2 regions of the Iodobacter sp. CM08 genome follow, and region 1 is predicted to be linked to the other one. Evidence: riboswitches for the same ligand, from Rfam matches in the RefSeq annotation. Region 1 holds a riboswitch; the other holds the start of a gene.
What was found. A riboswitch is a leader RNA that binds a small molecule or an ion and turns the genes downstream of it on or off. The one in region 1 is predicted to bind thiamine pyrophosphate.
Positions count from the first base shown of each region.

Region 2: linked by a shared signal. The riboswitch ahead of thiC (phosphomethylpyrimidine synthase ThiC) and the one ahead of thiM (hydroxyethylthiazole kinase) in region 1 are both predicted to bind thiamine pyrophosphate.

Region 1 is NZ_JAWQUO010000016.1:33,853-43,358, reverse strand. It holds gene R6242_RS10950 (glycosyltransferase) at 1-394, opposite strand, end outside; gene R6242_RS10945 (helix-turn-helix domain-containing protein) at 414-842, opposite strand; gene R6242_RS10940 (PLP-dependent aminotransferase family protein) at 933-2,066, shown strand; gene R6242_RS10935 (molybdopterin-dependent oxidoreductase) at 2,180-2,668, shown strand; gene R6242_RS10930 (response regulator) at 2,679-5,882, shown strand; TPP riboswitch at 5,957-6,051, shown strand; gene thiM (hydroxyethylthiazole kinase) at 6,082-6,903, shown strand; gene thiE (thiamine phosphate synthase) at 6,900-7,541, shown strand; gene thiD (bifunctional hydroxymethylpyrimidine kinase/phosphomethylpyrimidine kinase) at 7,795-8,592, shown strand; gene R6242_RS10910 (DUF1877 family protein) at 8,824-9,246, shown strand; gene R6242_RS10905 (DUF1877 family protein) at 9,282-9,482, shown strand.
Region 2 is NZ_JAWQUO010000015.1:65,715-75,220, forward strand. It holds gene R6242_RS10425 (HI0074 family nucleotidyltransferase substrate-binding subunit) at 1-452, opposite strand, end outside; gene rfbB (dTDP-glucose 4,6-dehydratase) at 455-1,513, opposite strand; gene R6242_RS10435 (GumC family protein) at 1,510-2,706, opposite strand; gene R6242_RS10440 (SLBB domain-containing protein) at 2,798-5,215, opposite strand; gene R6242_RS10445 (rhodanese-like domain-containing protein) at 5,368-5,691, opposite strand; gene R6242_RS10450 (protein-L-isoaspartate O-methyltransferase) at 5,746-6,399, opposite strand; TPP riboswitch at 6,818-6,919, shown strand; gene thiC (phosphomethylpyrimidine synthase ThiC) at 6,954-8,879, shown strand; gene R6242_RS10460 (DMT family transporter) at 8,940-9,452, shown strand.

The sequences.
Region 1 (9,506 bases):
CATCTTCGCCATCTTCATTAAACACCAGCATATCGCCCGATACGGCAATGACTTCTGGGTGGCGCTGCAAAAACAAGGCACTTTCAATAAAACGCTGCGGCAGGCTAATGTCATCCGCATCATGTAGGGCAATCCAATCCCCTGTTGCAGCGGCCATGCCGATATTGCGCGCATAAGACACCCCGTGATTACAGGGTAATTCAATTAGTTGAATGGATAGCAAGCGGCTGGCCGCAGCTATTTCTGTTTGGTAATCATATTGGCTGCCGTCATTTACCAAAATGATATCTACGGCGCTAAAGAGAGCAAATTGGCAGGCAGCCAAGCCCTTTAGCATTTCAGAGAAGTGCTGTGGGTCTGGGTTCATAAAAGGAATAACAATGCTGAGTTTCATTTTTGATCCGCTGCTTAAATTAAGGCGCTGTGGCCAAAATACTCATAATCGTTCGCCATCCTGCTTCAGATTTTGGGCTTTTTGCGAAGGCTCGGCTCAGTAATTCACGCTGGCTAGTGGATAGCTTTTCTTCTAAATCCATGCCGGTTTGGCTGAGCGTAAGGCACTTTACGCGTTTGTCGTGCTGGGCTGTACTGGCAAGAATAAGACCTTTTTCTTGCAGCTCTCTTAATGGGCGATTAAGTGCTTGTTTGGATGTGCCCAGCTTGGCAAGAAGCGCATTAACCGATAAGCCCGCCTCGCGCCCAACAAAATAAAGAATGCGGTGGTGCACTCGGGCCAGTTGTAAGGGGCTAAGCATTTCATCGGGCAGCGACGTAAAGGCACGATAGCCATAAAATAGGAGTTCCAGGTCAGTGTTAAGTAAGTCTGTATTCATTTTGGTCATGGATGCGCGTACTTGAGCCTAGTTGCTTGACATAGTAGCGGAGTCTAGTGCATAAATAGGTCATGTGTATTGACCTATAGGCGTCGGGCTATGTTTGCAACACGGATTAATCGGCTAACTTCCTCATTAGTTAGGGATATTTTAGCTGCGGCTTCACAGCCCGGTATTATTTCTTTTGCAGGGGGCTTACCAGCCAGTGAAGCCCTGTTTAAGGCGGATCAAAATGCCTTAAACCAGTTGCCAGATGATATTTGGCAATATGGGCAAACCGAGGGTGAGCCTGCACTGCGTCAGCAAGTGGCTTTACGTGCCAAGGCGATGGGGATTGATTGCTCGGCGGAGCAGGTTTTGATTGTGAATGGCTCGCAGCAGGGGATTGATCTTGTCAGTAAGCTGATGGTGGATGAAGGCACGCAAATCTTGACTGAATCACCCACCTATTTAGCGGCCTTGCAGGTGTTTCGCTTATTTGGCGGCCAGTTTGTCAGTGTTCAGCAAGATGAACAGGGGATCTTGCCGCAGGCTTTGGCCGCATGTGATGCCCGCTTGGCTTACTTGGTGCCTACATTTCAAAACCCAACGGGGCGATGTTATTCAAAAGAGCGCCGTAAGGCTTTGGCCGAGGCGTTTGATCGGCACTCTATGTTGGTGTTTGAGGACGATCCTTACCGAGATCTTTCTTTTGATGGCCCTGCGCCTGAGCCTATTGTCTCGCGGCTCAAAGAAGCGTTTTGGGTGTATCAAGGATCGTTTTCTAAAACGCTTGCGCCAGGGCTGCGTCTTGGCTATCTGATTGTGCACCCCGAGCTTGTTTTACCACTAACACGGCTTAAGCAAGCCGCTGATTTACATAGCAATCGCCTCAGCCAAGCCATTGTGGCGCAAGTTTTGGCCGATGGTAGCTTAGATCGGCATGTCAGTAGTATCTTGCCTTTGTATCGGCAGAAGCGTGATTTTATGCATGCTTGCTTACAGCGCCATTTGGGGGATAAAGCCCATTGGGAAAAGCCAATTGGAGGTTTGTTTTTTTGGCTAACACTCAATACCCAACAAGATACGATGCATCTAATGCGCACCGCATTAGATGCAGGCCTGGCGATTATGCCTGGCGCAGCTTTTGATCCAGTGCCGCAGCCATCTGCAACACTAAGGCTTAATTTTAGCCATGCCAGTATCGAGCAAATTGAGCAGGGCGTGTGCTTACTAGCCCGATTGCTGAATTAAAAGAATAAGGTAAATAGCAGGTCAGTTTGTGTGTTGTGGGGGCAAGAAAGGCAATTCAATACTAGTGTGTAAATGCACCCTATTGTTATTGAGCTTGCTTTGGAGTCTAAATAATGAAACTGCCACTCTGGTTTGCTATTTGCTGTTTTTGTGGCTCAGTATTTGCACTAGAAGCCCCAGGTGGGGCTGTTGTCCTTACTGTTTCTGGAAATGTAAGTCAGCCTAATCGTGGTAAAGAGGCTGTATTTACTATGGATCAGCTAACAAAGCTCCCCCAAATTAGTTTCACTACGCAAACACCTTGGTATGACAAGCCGGTTAAGTTTACTGGGCCTCTTTTAAAAGATGTATTAGCGGCGGCGGGAGCAAAGGGTGAAAAAATCACCTTGATCGCCCTAAATGACTATCGTGTAGAAATACCTTATTCCGATGTGGCGCATTACCCCGTGGTATTGGCGCGGCTAATGAATGATAAGCCTATGCCTATTCGGGAGAAAGGCCCGCTATTTATTGTATACCCCTATGATAAACATGAGGAGCTACAAAAAGAGCTGTATTACACGCGATCTATTTGGCAACTCTCAAAAATAAATATGCAATAAGGGGGGAGCTATGGATCACAGCAAGCGGCTGCTATGGCTCATCATTAGTAGTTTGGTCGCTGTCTATGCCGCAATTGCTGTTTTGCAAGTAATTCAATTTAAAAGTTTAAATACCGCATTAGGGCGGGCAGATGACAACGCACTTTGGGCCTTGATTCAATTACATGTAGATTATCAACGATTTGAAAAAACATTTGAATTGCACTTACTAGATAAAAACAAAGTGCCGCTTGATGAATTAAAATTGCGCTACGAAATATTTGTTAGCCGGATAATAAATTGCCAAGCAGGCGCGCCAAAGGAGTTAATGCGGGGATTTCCTATTTTCTCTGAAACAGTCAAGGCATTAAATCAGTTTGTTAGCGAGGCGGATCATTACCTAGGTGCCTACCCAGATCGGCCCATTGCATCAGCTCAATTTGCGGGCTTATTACAAAGCTTTGCTCCTCCACTAGAAGATTTAATCCAAGAGTTGGATTTAAAAGCCGCTGTTGCTTCTGCCAATGTGGTGGATGGCCGCGGTGCCGAAGTAAAAAAGCAAATTATTTTCACTAGCACGCTGACGGGGTTTCAATGCTTACTAACCTTATTGCTGGCTTTTGCCATGTTGCGTCAGCATCGTCAGCGGGCCAAGGCGCAGGCCGATGCCCTGCAAAGCCAAACTGACTTGGTTTATGCATTAAAACGCAATGAAGAGGCGCTAGAGGCCAAAGTCTCTGAGCGAACCTCGGCCTTGGGCTTGGCCAACGATACATTGCAAGTGCAGCAAATAGAGCTAGAGCGGGCGCGCAATCATGCAGATCAAGCTTCGCAAATGAAATCCGAATTTTTAGCCAATATGAGCCATGAAATCCGCACCCCGATGAATGCGGTGATTGGGATGTCTTATTTGGTGCTTAAATCTAATCTTACATTCAAACAGCGCGATTATATTGAAAAGATTCAAAAATCTGGCCAGCATTTACTAGGTATTATCAATGATATTCTGGATTTTTCTAAAATAGAATCTGGAAAATTAAAAATTGAAATGCTTGATTTTGAATTGGATAAAGTGCTGGATAATGTGGCTAATTTATTGCTAGATAAAGTGAATAGTAAAGGATTAGAGCTGGTTTTTGATATTGCCGCTGATGTACCCAGAACTTTGTGCGGTGACTCATTAAGGATTGAGCAAATATTGATCAACTATATAAATAACGCGGTTAAATTTACACAAGAAGGGTGTGTGAAGTTAACTTGCAAAGTTTTAGAAAAAAACAATGAAGGTGTGCTTCTTTATTGGGCGGTGAGTGATACAGGGATTGGGATTGAAGCAAATCAAATTGAGCGTTTATTTCAATCCTTTCAGCAAGCCGATACCTCAATAACCCGTAAATATGGCGGGACGGGTTTAGGCTTGGCTATTTCTAAACAATTGGCCCAGCTGATGGGGGGCGAAGTAGGGTTGACTAGTGTTTGGGGCGAAGGCAGTGTTTTTTGGTTTACTACGCGCTTAAATATCAGCCACTTGGTACCACGCTCCTTATTGCCGAGTGTAGATCTGCGCAACAAAGCCGTGCTGGTGGTGGATGATCAAGAAGACGCCGCCCGTGTTTTGGCTGAGTTATTACGCACCATGACTTTTCAGCCGAGTGTGGTGATGTCAGGGCAGGCCGCCGTGGCTCAAGTGAAACAGGCCGACGCAGCTGGCGCGCCATTTGCAGTGGTTTTTTTAGATTGGCGTATGCCGCAGATGGATGGCGCTGAAACAGCAAGAGCGATTCAATCTTTAGCCTTACAAGCACCACCGCAATTAGTGGTGGTCACTGCTTATGGGCGGGATGAGGTATTAAATGAAACACCCGCCAATCTGATTGATGATGTGTTAATTAAACCAGTAAGTGCCTCGCAATTATTTGATACCACCATGCGGGTATTGGGTAGCGCTAACGATAGAGCATCTTTTGCATTGTTAAATACATCTACACTAGAAATTGATTTATCTAGCATTCAAGGTGCGCGTATTTTATTAGTAGAGGATAACGATTTAAATCAACAAGTTGCCATCGATTTATTACATGATGCAGGATTCACCGTTGATTTGGCCGAAGATGGTCAACAAGCGGTTCAAAAAGTTCAACAAACAAGTTACGACTTAGTATTGATGGATATGCAAATGCCGGTGATGGATGGGCTGGAAGCCACCAAACAAATAAGGCTGTTACCGCAATATGCCAATGTATCCATTGTGGCAATGACGGCGAATGCCATGAAGGCAGACCAAGAGCGATGTATCGCTGCGGGAATGAATGATCACGTTGCCAAACCCATCGAGCCTAATGATCTGTGGTCAGCATTATTGCGCTGGATAAAACCACGGCCTGAAAATGCCAATAAGATGAATGGTGCGGCAACCGTAGCCAACAAATCTTTTGCATTAACCCATAAATTGGAATTGCTAAATATTGCGGGCTTAGATGTGAGTAATGGCCTGCGGCGAGTGCTAGGAAAAGAATCTTTATATTTGGAAATGCTTAGAAAATTTATTCATGGGCAATCCGCAATTATTGCGGAGATTAGCTTGGCCTTAGAGGAAAAAGATTACAGCACTGCCGAGCGCTTATTGCATAGCAGTAAATCCGTAGCAGGCAGTATTGGCGCTACAGAGCTAGCAGAGCTGGCCGCTGAATTAGAAAACGTTATTCGCTACCGCCCAACCGATCCAATGTGTAAGCCTATGCTGGAGGCGTTTTCTTCTGCCTTGGTGAGTTTTTTGGTGGATTTAATTGTGGCATTAGATGGGGTGAAGCTAAGCGGCGATGAGGTGGAGTCTCAGGCGGCTGAAGCGCCTTTGGTGATGGCGGTAGACGATACCCCGATGAATCTGCTGCTGATTGATCGCATGCTAAAAAAAGAATTTCGGGTTGTTACCGCCAATAACGGCTTAGAGGCCCTAGATAGGCTGGCTAAAACACCGCTGCCGCAGCTTATTTTATTGGATATCCTGATGCCAGAAATGGATGGCTATGAAGCTTGTCGGCAAATCAAGGCCAACCCAGCACTTTGCCATATTCCTATTATCTTTATGTCGGCCCGTTGCGAAGCAGAGGATGAGATCTTTGGCATGGAATTAGGCGCGATAGATTATATGACTAAGCCATTGTGCCTGCCTTTGGTGTTAAGCCGAGTGAAAGCGCATTTGGCCATGCAAGCGGTTAAACAAGTCAATAAATAGCCTAGCTACAGACAGTTTGTATTAAAATTTTGATCTTTTATGCTTGTTTGTCCTTGGTTTTATGCGCAAAATGCTTGTCTGACTCGGGGTGCCGTAAGTGAATACGGCTGAGAAATACCCGTGACCTGATCTGGATAATGCCAGCGTAGGGATGTCGGCCATCCTTGATGGGCCGCCTGCGCCTGCCAAGGAACTCAAAATGTCTGACTTGCACACCATCCCGCTTATCCCCCAGTTTTCTTTGCGCCGTGTTGGCGAAGAGCTAGAACGCATGCGCGCCGCAGCGCCCTTGGTGCATTGCTTGACCAATGAAGTGGTGCAATCCATCACCGCAAATGTCTTACTCGCGCTCGGCGCATCCCCTGCCATGATCGTGGCCGAGGTAGAAGTCACCGATTTTGCCGCGATGGCCGATGCGCTATTGATTAATGTCGGCACGCTTTACCCAGCGCGCCTTGCTGTGATGCAAGCGGCGGTAGCGGCGGCCAATACGGCTGGCACGCCTTGGGTGTTAGACCCCGTGGCAGCAGGCGTTTTGGCCTATCGAACCGATGCCTTGCACGCTTTAATGCAAGAAAAACCAGCGGTGATTCGCGGCAATGCCTCAGAAATTATGTGCTTGGCAGGCGAATCCGCTAGCGGCAAGGGCGTAGATAGCACGGCGCATTCGGCTTCTGCCATTGCTGCTGCAAAGCGGCTGGCCCAGCAAACCGGCGCAATTGTGGCGGTAACGGGCGAGGTGGATTACGTTAGCGATGGCGAAGTGACATGGGCGATTCCCTGGGGCCATGTTTTGATGACCCGCGTCGTGGGTACGGGCTGCGCCTTATCTGCCGTGGTGGCGGCTTTTGTGGCGGGTGCGCCTGATCGGCTTGCTGCGGTGGCCGCCGCCTGCGCCGTGATGGCGATTGCTGGGGAGCGCGCCGAATCAGCTTGCGATGGCCCGGGCACCTTTTTGCCCGCATTTTTAGATGCGCTGTATGTCATGCAGCCCGCTCTGTTAAAGGCGGCAGAAGAATGAAACTTTGTTTTGATTTATCGCTTTATTTGGTGCTAGATCCTGATCTATGCGGTGGCGAGCAGGGCATGGTGGCAACCGCTCTGGCCGCAGTGGCAGGGGGCGTGACCATCGTGCAATTGCGCGCACCTAATTGGAAAAAACGCCAGTGGGTGAGTGCCGCTCAGGCGCTTAAAAACGCGCTAGAGCCATTGAATATTCCCTTAATTATTAATGATCATATCGATGTGGCGCTGTTGGTGGATGCCGCCGGTGTGCATGTGGGCCAGCAGGATATCGTGCCAGAGATGGCTCGCCAGCTCATTGGGCCAAATAAAATATTGGGTTTGTCGACCTCTAATGCCGCCCATATTAAAGCTGTGCCACAGGGTTTGGTGGATTACATTGGCGTGGGGCCGGTGTTTGCCACCGGCACAAAATTAGACGCCTCCCCAGTCATCGGCCTAGAAGAATTTGCCACGCTGATGCAAATAAAATCCCTACCTGCCGTAGCGATCGGCGGCATAGGCTTGGGGCGGGTAGCCGGTTTACGTGCGGCGGGGGCGAATGGCGTAGCCGTGGTTTCGGCCATTTGTGGCCAGAACGACCCTCAGCAGGCAGCACAAGCTTTACGAAAGGAAATGGCTGCATATGATTGTTAATGCACTAAGGTTTCCGGGTCTGATTCGGCTTGCTATCTATTTACGCTGTGGTGCCTTGCAGCAGAAGGGAGTGGTCAATGATTGTTAATGCACTAAGGTTTCCGGGTCTGATTCGGCTTGCTATCTATTTACGCTGTAGTGCCTTGCAGCAGAAGGGAGTGGTCAATGATTGTTAATGCACTAAGGTTTCCGGGTCTGATTCGGCTTGCTATCTATTTACGCTGTAGTGCCTTGCCGCAGAAGGGAGTGGCCAATGATTGTTAATGTATTAACGATTGCCGGCTCTGATTCTGGCGGTGGCGCGGGGATTCAGGCCGATTTAAAAACTTTTTCGGCGCTGGGCGCTTATGGCATGAGCGTGATTACCGCGCTCACCGCACAAAATACCCAAGGCGTACACGCCGTTCACGCCGTGCCGCCTGCATTTGTGCTGGCGCAGCTTGATGCCGTATTGGCAGATATCCGCGTCGATAGCGTCAAGATTGGTATGCTAGCCAATGCAGAGATTGTTGCCGCCGTGGCACGGGGCTTACGCCAACATCGCCCGGCCTGCGTAGTGCTCGATACCGTGATGATCGCCAAAGGCGGCCACCCACTGCTGTTGCCAGAAGCCATCGCCGGCATTCGCAATGAGCTGCTGCCTTTGGCTGATTTGATCACCCCCAATTTACCTGAGGCCGCCGCATTGCTAGGCTGCGCCGAGGCACAAACTGAACAGCAGATGCAAGAGCAAGGCCACGCCTTGCTGCAAATGGGCGCGCAAGCCGTGCTTATGAAGGGAGGGCATTTAGGTGGCAATGAAAGCCCCGATTGGCTAATCACCACCGCTGGTGCCACCCGCTTTGCAGCAGCGCGCATTCCCACCCAACACACTCACGGCACCGGCTGCACATTATCCGCAGCCCTTGCCGCATTGCGGCCCAAACACCCAGACTGGCCCAGCTCCGTACACGCAGCAAAAAGCTATCTACTTGCCGCCATTGCCGCCGCAGATCAATTACAAGTAGGGCAGGGAATAGGGCCGGTGCAGCATTTTCATGCGTGGTGGTGAGGCGTGGGGTACTTGTTTTGTGTTATCCGCGCTACGATATGGATCAGTTCGCTTCTAATATGTTTGTATGCAATACATGGCTTTGCTTGAACAAAGTCATAACCAAGTAAGCCCTCGTGGCGTGGGAAAACTAAACTGCTTCGCCTACCTTTAGGTTTATTTCATGTTTTTAAATAAATAGGATTAGCTTTTATCTGCTTCAAGAAAAGAATTTTTAAATAAGGATTTAATATGTCAATGATCGGTAATTTTTTAGCCATCCCGCAGGATGAATTAGATGCTTTATACGATGAATCTGGAGAAATCGCCGCGGTATTAGATGGCGAATATGCAGCGCAAATTATTGATATTGATAAAGCATGGCATGGTATTCATTTTATGCTGACAGAAAACAACGCAGTGTCTTCACCTTTAGCCCATGCCGTATTGGGAATTAAAAAAATTGGCGAAGAAGACGTAGGCTATGGCCCCGCCCACGGCATCTCTGCCGCCAGCGTAAAAGAAATCGCTAGGGGGCTAAACGCCCATCCTATCAACTTAAGCAATATGCTATTCGTAGGGCGGGTGCAACACGCGAGTCATGCTGAAAAAACGCGGGTTTCACCCGCCCTACGATGTTTCCTTGCAATAGATAGATCTAAGTTGATCGCTTAAGGTTTAACGATCAACAGTGCCCTTAAGTTGATGGGATTGGGCTAAACGCCATCTCTGATGAAGCATTCCGCGCCATGTTTGATACCGAAGCAATGACAAATTCCGGGGTTTACCCCGATATTTGGGATGAAGGCGATGATGCACTGGCGTTTCTGCTAAGCAATTTCAAAGTATTGCAGCGCTTTTATACTAACGCAGCAAAAGCAGGTAAGGCGGCGATTAGTTTTCTGAATTGATTATTTATGCGCTCTATAAACTAA
Region 2 (9,506 bases), on a different contig from region 1:
AACTCGAAACGCTGTACATTAATATCTAAAACCACATCACCAAAGCCCTCTTGGCGCAAGGCAATCGCTTCTTGTTGAACTAAACGTAAGCGGCGCAATGCCCTTGAAAAATACAACAAGCCATCTTCTGCTCGTAATTGCTTGCTTGCGCTAAATAACACCCGGCCTGTTTCTTTTACTCTTTGCACAAAACGCAGCTCTGCATGCGCAATATTTGCAACGTCAATCTTAATTAAGGTTGGGATTAAATCTACTTCCGCACGAATAATGGCCATGCTTTCAGAGCTGGCATTTGCATCGTCAAAGGCAAAATCATAATCACTAACCGTGGATGCCTCACCATTGGCGCGCGAGCCAAACAACCAAATCCGAGTTGGGTTCAAATGGCGCAGGATAATAGCAACCACCGCATCAATCAGTTTTTTATCTAGAATTGCCGTCACATCAGCCATTTTTATGCCCCGTAATGCTGATTTACCCAGTTCTGATAAGCCCCAGATGTTACATTTTGTACCCAATCCTGATGCGTTAGATACCAATCAACCGTTTTTGCAATCCCCGTTTCAAAGGTTTCAGCAGGCTTCCAGCCCAATTCTCGCTCTAGCTTGCTTGCATCAATAGCGTAGCGTTTATCGTGGCCAGGACGATCCGTTACGTAGGTAATTTGCTCTGCGTAAGCCTTACCATCCACTTTGGGGCGGCGCTCGTCAAGGATTTGGCAAATGGTATGCACCACATCCAGATTCGGCTTTTCATTCCAGCCGCCTACGTTGTAGGTTTCTCCAACGATACCTGCTTCAAGCACTCGACGAATCGCACTGCAATGGTCGGTTACATACAGCCAATCGCGGATTTGCTGACCATCGCCATAAATCGGCAAAGCCTTGCCTGCTAGAGCGTTCAAAATCACCAGCGGAATTAACTTTTCTGGGAAATGATATGGGCCGTAATTATTCGAACAATTAGTCGTCAGTACCGGCAGACCATAGGTGTGGTGCCAAGCGCGAACCAGATGGTCGGATGCCGCTTTAGATGCGGAATATGGGCTATTTGGCTCGTAAGTCTTAGTTTCAGTAAAAGCAGGATCGTCGCTCGCTAAAGAGCCATAGACTTCATCGGTCGATACATGCAAAAAGCGAAATGCCGCTTTTGTCTCACCAGCTAATTCATTCCAATAGCCACGCACACTTTCCAGCAAATTAAAGGTGCCAACTACATTGGTTTGAATAAACTCACCCGGCCCACTGATAGATCTATCAACGTGCGATTCAGCCGCAAAGTTAATCACTGCACGCGGTTGATATTTAGCCAGTAGTTCGCCAATCACCGTTTTATCGCCAATATCCGCACGCACAAAGGTATGCCGCATATCGTCTTTTAAGGATGCCAAGGTATCCAGATTGCCAGCGTAAGTCAGCTTATCTACATTGATTACCGGCTCATCGCTCTGTGCCAACCAATCCAAAACAAAATTACCGCCAATAAAACCAGCACCACCAGTAACTAAAATCATGCTATGCCCTTCCAAGCTTTTTTTAATAAATCCAAGCGCTGTTTTTGCTCTGGATTTGTACCCATTTTATTAAATGCTTCTAAAATAAAGCTCGCCAAAATTGCTAGGAAAAAACCACCAAACAGAGCGAGTAAAACTAAGATGGCACGTTTAGGCTTAGATTTTCTTTCTGGCTCAATTGCTGCGTCCAATACCTGAATATTGGCACCGTCTTTGGCTTCGTCTAATTTCGCAATTTCATATTGCTTGGACATCAACTCAAATAGCGTTTCTTGGTATTTCACATCGCGCACTTTGCGGATGTACTCAAGGCCAATTCCTGGTGCTTTGGTTTTGGCCAGTAGTACATCTTCATTAGCATCGCCGCCCTTGCCCATATCCGCCAACTGGGTTTGCAAACTATCTAGCTCCGCCTTGGCCCTTTGCAACTCTGGATTGCTTTCGGTCGCAAAATTACGCATGGCATTGATTTGCACCTGCTTAGCCGATACTTTGGCGCGTAAAGCCCCCAAAGCTTCTATAGCCATCTTACCCTGTGCATCTAGCTGTAAAACACCGGTTTTTTCCTGCTCTTGCTTTAATGCCACCTCGGCATTCGCCAGCTCTTTTTTAGCACCAAGTAGTTGGCCTTCAAAAAACTGCCGACGCTGCGCCGCTTCCGTCACCGCCATTACTTTGCTTAAATTACGTAGCTCTTCTACATAAGCATTGGCAATTGCAGCGGCTAGTTTTGGATCTTTATCTTCAACCGCAATCGAGATCAGGCCATCTTTACCCGTAGCAATTTTGCTACTGCCTTCCAGTGCAGCCAGCGTATCGCCAATGGTTTTGGCTTCATATACCGTTTGTAATTTAAACCGCTCTACCAACTTTTCTTCCAAACGGCGGCTTTGCATCATGGCGATATAAATATCATTCGGGCTTTTCATGCCCAAAGCAGCGCCAGCGCCCCCCAAGCCACCAAGCTGCGCCAGCATGGCCGATGCACTGGATTGCTGTTGCTGCGGTGGCAAGATGGTGGTTTTAGCTTCAAAAATAGGCGTAGCAAGCAGGCCATAAATCACCGCCAGCACGGCAAATAGCACCGGCAAGCCAAAAATCAATTTCTTGTGTTTTGCCAGCACAATAAGTAAATCGATCAGACTAATTTCATCATCCTGATCGTTTTCCTGAACCACAGTTTTATTTTCCATAAGCTTCTTGTTAGTTTTGTAGGGCGGGTAAAACCCGCCGCTTTGGATGAGTTAAATCTGGCGGCTTGTGTACCCGCCCTACAAGGATTTATTAATTACCAAGCACCTTAATGCCCGCTAAACCCGTGCCAAAGTTAGCCAAGATTTGTGTCCAGTCCAACGCATTTCTCATAAAGCCAGTGCGATCAAACTTCTCTGGCACCACGATCACATCGCCAGGCAAGGAAGGCGTACTCTTAAATGAGCGGGACAACATACCAAATTGCTTGGCACTCACCACCGAGCCATCGGCACGCACCACAAATACGCTATCGCTATCGGCACTTTCTGTTGGGCCACCTGCCAGCGCTAGGTAATCACCCACATTGCGGCTCTTGCTAAAGATAAACGCATTATTACGGCTAAATACTGAACCCATCACCGCTACGGTGGCAGAACGGGCAGGAATAAACACGCGGTCGCCATCTTCTAGCGCCACTTCAGGAATATCCCCCAGCTTGCTACTGTCTGGGCTAAGGCCCAGCACCACACGGCCATCGGCCTTGGTGGTACGGATTTTTTGCGCCAGTAGTTTTTGCTGCTCAGCCTGAATCGTTGCCGCCTGTGCCCCTTGCGCATTTAAGGCATTTTGTGCTTGCTGCCCAGCCGATGTTTGCGCATTGCGCTCTACATAATCGGCCAGTCGTTCCAGCTCATCCTGCTGCTTTTTACGCACTTCATCGCGAGAGAACTCTGCCCCATAGAGGTAGGCGCTTGATGTTAAGCCGCCGATACGATCAATCAAGGTCGCCAGTGTTTCGCCTTCACTCACCTGATAAATACCCGGCGTACCCACTTCACCTTCGATATGCACAAAACGTGTTTTTTGCTGAGTCGAGACGCGAATATCCGTTTTAGAGAAGATATGAATAATATCGCCCTTAGCCAGCAGCTTATCTTGGCTAGCATCGTGCTTTAGCACCACCGCACCCAAATTAAATGGCATTAAGGTAGTGGTGCTATCCAGCTCATTGGTGCGCTCAATCGCCGCATAGCCCCAGTTAATTTCTTGCTGATTACCACGCAAAGCACCTAATAATGTGCGATCTACTTTGCGCTTGGTACTCAGTGCTGGGTTAGCCCCATTAAGCGAGCTTTGTTGCTGTTTTAGCAACTCTTCCTGATCAGCTTCTTCTTGCAAATCTTTGCTGCTTGCGGTGCGATCCTGGTATTTATTTTCCCAAAAGCGCGGGGCAATCAGCATATCTTTGCTGCTGATTAAATCACTCACCTTCATGCCCTCAAACCAAGGCATGCGTACCGACTGGGCCACATTGCCGCGTAGTGACACCATATTCTCAACTTTCTGGCTTAAACCATAAAGCTGCACCACATCGCCACCGCGCACCACAAAACCGCTGGCTTTAGCCAGCTCAACCGATTCCACCTTGCGGGATTTTTGCGCAACCACGCGTTCAATCGACACTTTGCCATCTTGGGCAAAATTACCCGCGCCACCGGCCCAGTTAATTAAATCTTGCAGGTTTTCACCCGCTTTCACTTCATAGATTGCTGGCACTTTCACGCTACCAGAAATCGCCGCCTGCCCACCTACTGGCGGCACATACACCACGTCGCCGCCTTGCAGCATCAGATCATGGCTTTTATCGCCTTTAAGCAGTAAGTCATACAAGTCAAACTCATTCACCACCTTGCCGGCACGTTTTACTTGAATTTTACGCAAGCTACCATTGGCCGAAGGGCCGCCAGCCGCAAACAAGGCGTTTACTACGGTAGAAAGCGAACCCAAGCTATAACTACCAGGATTTTGCGCAAAACCCACCACAAACACCTGCACGCTTTTTAACTGGCCCATGGTAACGGCCAAATCAAAATTACGATAAACCTTGCCCACTTCACGGCTTAAGTGCTGTTTTAAAGCGCCAAATGGAATCCCTACCACGTTGACATTGCCAACACGGGGAATAAACACCGCACCAGAACGATCCACTTTTAGCTGTAAATCTGCATCCAGCTGCCCCCAAATACGTAGCGAAAAATTGTCCCCCACACCAATCAAGTAATCCGCAGAAACCGGTGCAGCCTCAAATGGGGAATAGGCCGCTTGCTGCGCCTGAAATATTTGCTGACCAAAAATCGGTAGCGGCAAATTACTGCTGCTACAGAGGTACTTTTGGAAATCATTCAAAGGTGTCGCGGGTAATTTATATTTGCTATTACGATCCACTGCCACCTTGCCACTGACATCATCACAAGATACTGGCGCCATAGGAGTTTGCAATTGAGGCGCAGTATTTCTGCTTTGCTGGCTGGTCTGCCCCTGCTGCTGCAAACCCTGTTGTGGGTAAGGATTGCCCGGCTGTTGCAGCAAAGCGCCTTGACTCATTGTCTGAGCATCATCAGGAATATTTTGGCAATCACCCACTCCTGATAAGCACGTTGCAGACCACGCAGGCCCAGCTAGTAGCAAGGAAAGAGAAATAGCAGCAGAGCTTTTGGATAATTTCATTGTCATTAAGATCTTATGAAAGGCAGAGGGCGTAAAAAATCAAGCGGGGAGACTATAACAAGCCAATGTGGCGGAGGGAAGCCACCCTGGATTAAAACCAATTCATTTGGAATATCTAAACACCAAACACTAGCGTTATAAAAAGAGCCTGTTTAGTACCTAGCCATAGCCACATCAACCTCTTCTGCCCAGCGCGCAATACCGCCATGCAAATTAATAACATTCGCAAAACCTTGGCGCTCAAGAAAAGAAGCAACTTGATAACTACGCATACCATGATGACAAATCACCACAATCGTGGCTTCTTCATCCAGCTCGCTAAAGCGGCTAGGAATAGTATTCATGGGTACTAATTGGCTGCCATCAATATGGCAAATCTCATACTCCGCCACTTCACGCACATCCAATAACAGCGGATTTGGCCGAGTGGTATCGCTTAGCCATTGGGATAATTCAAGCGGGTTAATCTGTTGCATATAAGCCCTTTATATAAATAACGCGGCCAATCAGGCCGCGCTATTTTCAATTTATTAAAATGCAAATGCCGTTTTTTCTACAGCATTTTTTAAGCGCGGCAAATTATATTCAAACAGCTTATTTTCACTAAAACTGCCTTTTTCCACACAGCTAAACAATGTTGCCGACATAATTGGCAATTCGCCTACCACTGCAATCAAACGCCCACCCACCGCCAACTGATCTTTCAAGCTGGCAGGAACTTCAGCTAAAGAGCCCGTCACGATAATTGCATTAAATGGGCCTTGCTTTTGCGCTGCGGCCAGTGCATCGCCTTGAGTCACCGTGGCATTAATAATACCGGCAGTCGCCAAATTGGCGCGGGCAACATCAACCAGAGCCGCATCAATCTCTACACCATACACATGCGCCACCAAGCCTGCCGCTAGCGCCATCAAATAGCCAGTACCTGCGCCAACAACTAATACCTTATCTGTAATTTGCGGATCGATATCCTGCAATAGCTTAGCTTCCATTTTGGGGGCCAGCATTTGCGAGCCATTCGCCAGCGGCAGCTCGATATCCACAAAGGCCAGCTCTTTTTTATCCGCGGGCACAAACTCTTCGCGCTTAACCGCTAATACACGGTTGAGCACCTTTTGATCCAGCACATCCCATGGGCGAATTTGCTGCTCAACTAATAAATAACGTGCGTTTTCCCAATCCATTTTTATCACCTCAAAGCGAGCCGAGATCAAACCCAGCGTTTGAAAATTTTCGCAATTATCCCACAGACCAAGCTCAGTGTGGCTAATGCACCGTAGATTGCTCGCTAGAAGAGCAAGGATGAGTAACGGATGCTACGCACCAAGGCATTTCGTCCACGAAAAACACTAACTGCACGAAAAAAGCCAAGAACACACATGGGCTTGACTGACGACCTTATCTTTATTTCTGATGAACGACTAAGCTCAGTTGATTGACTCGTCATTCCCACGAAAGCGGGAATCCAGTCCTGCAGCGCTCAAAATTTCTGGATCCCCGCCCCCCCTCGGGGATGACGCCCACTCCCCAGCTCTCCCTGATAAAAATCATCTCACTCCATCTTAAATTTGCGGTTTACTCCATTTTTATATACCTTCACTACTTTATCGCTAGGGGTTCTGCACCAATCATCGGTGTGGATGAGAATTACCCTCTGAACCTGATTCGGTTAATACCGGCGTAGGGAAGCGAGCGGTTGCCCTTATCCCGCTCTCCCCGCGCCCCTGTGGAGTAGAGCATGAACGCAAAAGCCCAGTTTTTAGCATCCACTGCCGTCGTTGACGACGCAGCCATCCAGCCACTCCCCAACTCACGCAAAATTTATGTCACAGGTTCACGTGATGATATTCGTGTGCCTATGCGTGAAATTAGCCAAGCCGATACCCCGCTCCAAATGAGTATCAGCGGCGCAACAGAAAAAAACCCGCCCATCTTTGTTTACGACTGCTCCGGCCCTTACTCCGATCCAGATGCAACCATCGATGTGCGCAAAGGCTTGGAAGCCGTACGAGCTCCTTGGATTAACGATCGAAACGACACCGAGCTGCTCACTCAGCTCACCAGCGATTACGGCCGTATGCGCGAAGCCGATGCCAAATTGGATGAACTGCGCTTTGAGCTAAAACGTCAGCCACGCAAAGCCAAGCTGGGTTCTAACGTCAGCCAAATGCATTACGCGCGTAAAGGCATCATTACCCCAGAAATGGAATACGTAGCGATTCGTGAAAACATGAATCGTGCGGCTTATCTACAAAGCCTGCGGGACAGCAGTCCTACTGGCGAAAAAATGCTGGCCATGATGAATCGCCAGCACAAGGGCGAAAACTACGGCGCCATCATGCCAGATGTAATCACCCCTGAATTTGTGCGCAGCGAAATCGCCTGTGGCCGTGCCATTATCCCCAACAACATCAACCACCCAGAATCCGAGCCGATGATTATTGGCCGTAATTTCTTGGTTAAGATTAACGGCAATATTGGTAACTCTGCCGTCAGCTCCAGCATTAGCGAAGAAGTAGAAAAAATGACTTGGGGCATTCGCTGGGGTGCAGACACCATTATGGATTTGTCCACTGGCAAAAATATCCACGAAACCCGCGAATGGATTCTGCGTAACAGCCCCGTGCCAATCGGTACTGTACCTATTTACCAAGCATTAGAAAAAGTAAACGGCAAGGCAGAAGACCTGACTTGGGAAATATTCAAAGACACGCTGATCGAGCAAGCCGAGCAAGGCGTGGATTACTTCACCATCCATGCTGGCGTATTGCTACGCTATGTACCAATGACGGCAGGCCGTATGACTGGCATTGTCAGCCGTGGTGGCTCGATTATGGCCAAATGGTGTTTAGCGCATCATAAAGAAAACTTTCTTTACACCCACTTTGCCGACATCTGCGAAATCATGAAAGCCTACGATGTGGCCTTCAGCTTAGGCGATGGCCTGCGCCCTGGCTCAATCTGGGATGCCAATGATGAAGCCCAATTAGGCGAGCTAAAAACGCTGGGTGAGCTAACGCAAATTGCTTGGCAGCACGATGTGCAAGTGATGATCGAAGGCCCAGGCCATGTGCCGATGCAATTGATTAAAGAAAATATGGATAAGGAGCTGGAATGGTGCCACGAAGCGCCGTTCTACACCCTCGGACCGCTGACCACCGATATCGCCCCCGGCTACGATCACATCACCTCAGCGATTGGCGCGGCGCAAATTGGCTGGTACGGCACGGCGATGCTTTGCTATGTCACACCAAAAGAGCATTTGGGCCTGCCCAATAAAGATGATGTGAAAGAAGGCATCATTACTTATAAGCTAGCCGCGCACGCAGCGGATCTGGCCAAAGGCCATCCTGGCGCACAGATTCGCGATAACGCGCTATCTAAAGCCCGCTTTGAATTCCGCTGGGAAGACCAGTTTAATCTGGGGCTAGATCCTGACCGCGCTCGCTCTTTCCACGATGAAACCATGCCCAAAGACAGCGGCAAAGTGGCGCACTTTTGCTCGATGTGTGGCCCACACTTCTGCTCGATGAAAATCACCCAAGACGTGCGTGAATTTGCAGCCAAGCAAGGGATTGCGGAATCAGAAGCCAATCAGATCGGCATGCAAACCAAATCAATTGAATTTATCAAAAAGGGTGCCGAGGTTTATCACAAGGCTTAATGGCAAGGTGGGCAAGAGATTGCCCGCCCTTACTTAATATAAAGGCGTGGGCACAAGGGCGTGCCCACCCTACAATATGGCCACTTCAACCTCGCCAGCAAAGCCCTTATGCAACTCCCCTACTATCTTCTTGCAATCATCATTGGCCTAATCGTTCCACTGCAATCGGCCGTCAACAATCAATTAAAAGGCGTCATTGGTGGCAGTACGCTACTGGCGGCACTTTTGTCTTTTTCTATAGGAACACTCACGCTGGCACTCTGCGCTATTTTAAGTGGGCAAAAGTGGACGGGGCTAAGCCAGCTAGGCCAAGCCTCTTGGTGGCAGCTTACTGGTGGGCTAATGGGCGCATTGTTTGTCTTTGGCACCACCTTGCTTGCGCCTCGAATTGGTGTGGCAGCAATGGTTTCCTTGATTGTGGCGGGGCAAATTACCGCATCCTTACTTTTTGATCGCTTCGGCATTTTAGGCCTGCCTATGCGTGAAATTGGCAGCCTGCGGATCTTAGGCGCGGTGTTTATTGCGGTTGGCGTGCTATTAGTTAATTTTGGCCCACTCTTAGCAAAACGCTAATGCATCAAGACAAAGCAATCTGATTACAACAGTACGGCCTAAGCTTTTAAGCAA